Regions from separate parts of the Gilliamella sp. CG16 genome, predicted to be linked through region 2. Evidence: riboswitches for the same ligand, from Rfam matches in the RefSeq annotation. Region 2 holds a riboswitch; the other holds the start of a gene.
What was found. A riboswitch is a leader RNA that binds a small molecule or an ion and turns the genes downstream of it on or off. The one in region 2 is predicted to bind thiamine pyrophosphate.
Positions count from the first base shown of each region.

Region 1 (3,434 bases), on a different contig from region 2:
CCGAAAACTCTTATTGGTTTTTAATTTATCTATATTAAATCAATATCAATCTATTTTGAATTCATTATGACCTCTTAAGTAAACCGGCTTTGTGCGATGATCTTTTAAAAAACGAGCTACTCTAGTTATTCATCATTTATATTTTTACGGATTGCTTAACTGGATGCTGTCACAGGAATATGACGAATCTTAGGGTTATTAATGAGTAACCAATCGGGTAAATTACTTTCTTTTTCAACTAGCCAAATAATGGTATTTATAAATAACCGATCGTTTGAACCTTTAGGTTTTGGGTATTCAAGTTGTGAAAGTGCTAAAGAACGCGCAAAAAGTTGATGCTCACTAAAACTCATATTATGACGATTTTTAGACAAATGTGATTCATAATCAATTATCAACGCAACAGGCTGTTGATCATAGCTGACTAGTTGATCTAACGTGTTACTTAAATGATTTATTTTTGCGGAATCTTTTTTGGGAACAGCATTTAATCTTAGGCGTTTAAACAACGTATCGCTTTTAATTGCGGGTAAGTCTGGTGTTTGAATTTCTTCGAATCCAACATCTGAATTCCACAATAAGACGTGATTAAATTTTGCATTTTTTAATATTCGATAAATCGACAAGACTAATGTTTCGGAAATGATGGTTTCAGTATCAATTTTCGATTGTTGTCGATCATGAATGTTTCCGGATAAAACGAATTGAGGTTTTGAATTTAGATAGCGATTTAAATCACGCATCCAGCGAGGGCTCTTGAAAGATTGAGACATAATTAATCCTTTAATAAAAATCAGATAACTGACGTTTTTATTATATACAAAGCAATTGAGTAACATCTACTATTTTTTTTATTAATAACTTATTTTTATTTGAATTTCTTGAATACTCAATCCGTTAAACAGTGATTAAACTTGCTTGTTATTATTCATGCTATCGCAATTACAACTGTTTACAATTAATGAGGTAAACACTAAACTATTTATCGTTCTCAACGGGGTGCCCAAATGGCTGAGAATGTTGGTTAACATAACCCGTCGAACCTGAACTGGATCATGCCAGCGGAGGGATTTGAGTTATTGTGTCTGCTCAAACCTTTTGTCTTTTATTTACTATTTTGGAGGCAAAATGTTTCGTAAGAATCTTCTTTTGTTTTTTGTTTTTTCAGCTTTTTTCTTGATTGATACCGCCAATGCTAAGCCAACTTTAACCGTTTATAGTTACAATTCTTTTATGTCTGAGTGGGGCCCAGGTGAGGCCATTAAGCAAGGTTTTGAAGCGGAGTGTGATTGTCAGTTGGATATCATTTCGTTAGGGGATGGTGTATCTATTTTAAATCGGATTCGGCTCGAAGGGAAAAAGACCAATGCCGATGTTATTTTAGGCTTAGACAATAACATTTTACAGCAAGCTAAGTTAGCCAATATTGTTATTCCTCATCAAATCATTAAACCTGATAATCTTAACACTGATTGGTGGGATAATGATTTTCTTCCTTATGATTTTGGTTATTTTGCTTTTATTTATAACAAAGATAAAATCAAAAATCCTCCCCATAGTATGCAACAACTTGCTGATAATAAAGGCAATTGGCGAATTATTTATCAAGACCCAAGAACCAGTACGCCAGGACTAGGTCTACTGTTTTGGATCAAAAATATCTATGGCGATGATGCTACCAATGTATGGAAAAAGATCGCTAAAAATACGGTAACCGTCACCAAAGGCTGGAGTGAATCTTATGGTATGTTTTTGAAAGGCGAAGCTGATTTTGTTTTAAGCTACAGTACATCGCCGATTGCTCATATTATGAAAAATGATCCTCGCTATGAGGCAGCCATTTTTGATGAAGGACATTACCGTCAGGTTGAAGTAGCAGGTATAATCAAATACAGTCAGCAACCCGAGTTAGCACGTCAGTTTTTAGAGTATTTACTCAGACCTGAAGTACAACGTCAGATTGCTGAAAAGAATGTGATGTACCCGATCATTCAAACGACATTACCTGAGGCTTATCAGCAAATAAAGCCTGTCACTAAGGCGTTAGAATTTGGATCTGAGCAAGTTGAAAAAGGACAAAAAGCTTGGATTCGTGAGTGGCAATCAGCGATCAGTAAGTAATTATAGACATTAACATGTTGAATTTTAGAACGTTAATACCGGGTATTCTTGCCGCCAGTAGCATAATGGTTGTACTGGGTAGTGCATTATTATCCATTGGTTATTACGCAATAACTTCAGGTGAGATAAACAGTTATATTGACAGCTATTTATTACATATTTTGTGGATAACTGTTTATCAAGCCACACTATCAACATGTCTTTCTATTTTCTTGGCTATATTAATGGCAAAAGCTTTATCCATGGTTGAGTTTTGGGGTAAAGGTCTATTGTTGCGAATAATGCCGGTGACGTTTATTTTACCTGCACTAGTTGTTGTGACAGGGCTTTTATCCGTTTATGGGCAACAGGGATTACTGTCAATCTTTGTTGGATATATCGGCTTGCCATTTTCATGGTCAATTTATGGATTACAAGGAATTTTATTAGCACACGTATTTTTGAATTTTCCTTATGCTTGTTGTCTATTTTACCGAACGCTGATGAGTGTGCCTGTTGAACAGAAACAGCTAGCCGCTCAATTGAATTTTTCTGGTTACACTTTTTTTCGATTGGTTGAATGGCCACATCTTCGTCGGCAAATATTGCCTATGGCTTCGCTGATATTTATGCTCTGTTTTTCAAGTTTTGCGATTGTATTGGCTTTAGGCGGTGGCCCCAAATATACCACCATTGAAGTAGCAATTTATCAATCCATTCGTGATTTTGATTTTATTCAAGCGGTTTTGCTTTCGTTATTGCAATTGCTTTGTTGTGTAGGTTTTATGGGAATAATGCAAAAGTTTAATAATAATAAACAAGTCACAATGCGCTTTATAAAGCAAAACTACCGTTTTCCTGTTTCTGGCTTGGCTGCCTTGCTAAGTTCAATCGTGATTATTATGGGGGGATTATTTATTTTACTTCCTTTGATAAATATCGTGATTGATGGTGTTTATTTTTTCCGTTTGTCACTGTTTACGCCAACCTTTCAACATGCAACACTGTTTTCACTTTTCATTGCATTGGGGTCAGCCATCGTAACCCTGTTAATGGCACTATTTATTCTTTGGACAAATAGTCGATTGCTCATTTATCAAAAGGTAACGTGGAGTAATCGATTAATGTTAGCCAGTTCGTTAATTTTAGCGATTCCCAGCATGATTTTAGCGTCAGGACTGTTTATATTATTTTATCAGTATGCAGGTAATACTTGGTTTATCTGCATTTTATTAATATTGTGTAATGCTTTAATGGCATTACCTTTTGTCATTAAAAGTCTGGCTACCCCCATGTTCGATGTCACTAAGCGTTATTGGCTATTAAGCCAATCC
Region 1 covers NZ_JBIDFL010000009.1:65,878-69,311, forward strand. Annotated here, with positions in the region: gene ACGH47_RS09030 (hypothetical protein) at 156-773, opposite strand; TPP riboswitch at 986-1,088, shown strand; gene thiB (thiamine ABC transporter substrate binding subunit) at 1,129-2,121, shown strand; gene thiP (thiamine/thiamine pyrophosphate ABC transporter permease) at 2,136-3,434, shown strand, end outside.
Region 1: linked by a shared signal. The riboswitch ahead of thiB (thiamine ABC transporter substrate binding subunit) and the one ahead of thiM (hydroxyethylthiazole kinase) in region 2 are both predicted to bind thiamine pyrophosphate.

Region 2 (3,434 bases):
ATGCCATACGCACCAAGTGCCGAAAACGTTTTGAGATCGGCTTGGATGCCAGCTCCCCCACAGGGATCTGAACCAGCAATAGTTAGGGCTGTAATTGTCATGATGTTGCTTCCTATCTAGCTTGATGTATTTTATTGATTAGTAAGGTGGTTGCTTGTTCAATATTGGATTGACCACAAATAGCCGATACGACTGCAACGCCTTCAATTCCTGTTTGTATTATTTCTGTAACTTTTGTTACGTCGATACCACCAATGGCAACAGCAGGGCAATGTTTGGTTTTGACTAATTGAGTTAACTGCTCAATACCAAGTGCCGAGGAAGCATCTTTCTTGGTCGAGGTCGGATAGACAGGACCAATTCCAATATAATCGACGTTTTGCCAAGGCACGGTTTCAAGTTGTTGCTGATTCGAAACAGATAGCCCTAACCATTTATTATTACCGATCAATCGGCGAGCTACATCAACGGGCAAATCATTTTGACCAACATGCACACCATCTGCATCGACAGCTAAAGCAATATCAACATGATCATTAATCAATAGCGGTACCGATGTCTGACTGAGTGCTTCTTTTAAGGCTAAAGCAGCTTTATACCAATCTTTGCCTGTCAATTCTTGTTCTGATCGTAATTGTACGGCGGTTACACCGTTGGCAACGGCAATTTTGGTTGTGTCGACCATGCCACTGATTCCTCCACATAGTGTCGGATCGAGCACTAAATAGAGAGTAAGATCCAACTTTTTCTGCATGCTACGTCCCTATTAGTATGATGAATAAAATAGTGATAATTGATCTAATAACGATACGGCAAAACTGCCTAATCCAAGCTGTTTATTTGCCTTTTCTCCAGCTTTTTTCATCATAAAGCAAGCGGCTGCTGTGGCTAAAAGTGAATCGGTTGAATTTACAATAAACGCTGCAACCATAGCAGATAAGGAACAGCCTGTTCCGGTAATTTTGGTTAAAGCAATATCACCGCCTGCTATAGCGTAAGTCGTATGACCATCAGTAATATAATCAATGTCACCAGTCATGGCGATGATAGTCTGGTAGTCTTGTGCCAATTGTTTTGCATATTGTAAAGCGGATTTTGTCGAGTCTTGACTGTCCGGGCCTTTTGATGATGCAAATTGACCGCTTAGCGCTAAGATTTCCGAAGCATTGCCACGAATAACGGTGGGTTTAAATGATAATAATTGATGCGCAATTTCGGTACGATAAGCAAGTGCCGAACCAACGGCAACAGGATCAAGTACCCATGGAGTTTGGCTTTGTTGAGCTTGGCTTGCTGCAAGTAGCATACTTTTGGCGGTATTGTGATTAATTGTACCGATGTTAATCAGTAAACTATTAGCAATTTTAACAAATTCAGCCACTTCTTGTTCAGCAATAATCATTGCTGGTGAAGCTCCAATAGCAAGTAGGACATTAGCAGTAAAATTTTGTACAACATCATTTGTTATACAATGAACTAATGGGCGTTGCGTTTTGACAAGATTAATAAAAGGTGTAACTTGTGTGATTTGAAGCGATGTGGTTACTGACATGTTCATTCCTTATTTGATTTATCGGGAAGAATTTGCCTATTGTAAAGTTGAATGGCTAGACTTCCCTACGCTGGTGTTATCCAGATCAGGTTCAACGGGTAAACTCTCAGTTTTTTAATGAATAAAAAACACCCCGAGTCAAAATTATGCTTATATTATGAACTGCCTATTGGCTTTTAACAAGTTTGTATAATAGAAAATTTCGATTTAAATGTTATTGTAACAATTTTTCGATATCGGTAATCGCTCTTCTATCCGGCAAGAAAATAATCAGGTGATCATTCTCTTCAATCGTTAAATCCGTGTTGATAATAATAACATCTTCATCACGTACAACTGCGCCGATTGTTGCCCCTGACGGTAGCTTTAATCCATTGATGTTTTTTCCGACCAGTTTTGAATTTTCTTTATCACCATGCGCAACGATTTCCACAATTTCAGATTCGCCTTGTCGTAGTGATACAACTTTGACGATGCCTGTTTGTCTGACATGACTTAAAAGTTCAGAAATAGTGGCGTGTTGGGGTGAAATAGCAATATCAATCACACTGTCATTAATGAGTTCAAGATAAGCTTGTTTTTGAATTAAGACGATGACTTTTTTAGCGCCCATTCTTTTCGCTAGCATCGATGACATAATATTGGATTCATCATCGCCGGTTACCGCAATAAAAAGATCTGTCAGTTCAATCTGTTCTTGGGATAGCAATTCTTGGTCTGATGATTCGCCATGTAATACCGTGGTATTAAGTAACTGTTCAGCAATGAGTTCTGCTCGTTCAGCATTGCGTTCAATTAGTTTGACTTGATAATCATTTTCTAAGCGCTTAGCCAGTGCAAGTGCAATGCCGCCACCGCCACTAATGATAATTCGTTTATAGGGTTTTTCTAAACGTTGTAGCTCACTGGTCACGGCTTTGATATTGGTAGGCGGAGTAATAAAATACACCATATCGCCAGCTTCAATTAAGGTAGAACCCAGTGGACGAATAAAGCGATTTTTACGGTAGATAGCAACGACTCTGGCTTCAACATGCGGAAGATGTTCTTTAAGCTCTGATAGCTCACTGCCAACTAGCGCGCCACCATAATATGCCATAACAGCGACTAGACATACACGGGTATCGTTGAATGAGGCAAATTGTAATGCGCCTGGATATTGAACTAAATGACTGATGTGGTTGGTAATAAGGTTTTCTGGTGCAATGATATGGTCGATATTGATACACTCTTTATTGAAAAAAGGATATCTTTCATCATTGTATTCCGGTGCGCGGATACGCGCCACTTTTTGCGGAATATTAAACATGACATGCCCTATTTGACATGCCATCATGTTGATTTCATCAGAGTTGGTAACGGCAACAAGCATATCAGCCGATTCTGCGCCAGCACTCTCTAATACTTGTGGATAAGATGATTTTCCACAAATAACTTGTAAATCAAAGCGTTCTTGCAAAGATTGCAATTTATCATGATCTTCATCGACAACAGTGACATCGTTTTGTTTTTCAGTAACAAGATATTCTGCAAGCGCACTGCCTGTTTGTCCTGCCCCAAGAATGATAATCTTCATAACTAACCTATTTTAATTAAATGGCTTTCATCGGATTGATTGTCATTAGGATAATCAATGCCTATATCAAAGCTAATTAATACTGTTTAGTGTTAATAATAATCATGTTTTTTTGATTTCAGACTATACAAAACCGATAGCGTCATAGACCTTTTTCAATGTGATATCCGCTTTAGTTCGAGCTTTTTCAGCGCCTTCTTTCATGATTGAATAGAGGTAATCTTCATTATCACGATATTGGTGATATTGTGCTTGTAAGTGACTTATCATATCAATCACTTGAGTCGCCACTTCCGTTTTAAGATG
Region 2 covers NZ_JBIDFL010000001.1:306,701-310,134, reverse strand. Annotated here, with positions in the region: gene thiD (bifunctional hydroxymethylpyrimidine kinase/phosphomethylpyrimidine kinase) at 1-104, opposite strand, end outside; gene thiE (thiamine phosphate synthase) at 113-754, opposite strand; gene thiM (hydroxyethylthiazole kinase) at 767-1,552, opposite strand; TPP riboswitch at 1,598-1,698, opposite strand; gene trkA (Trk system potassium transporter TrkA) at 1,767-3,128, opposite strand; gene trpS (tryptophan--tRNA ligase) at 3,252-3,434, opposite strand, start outside.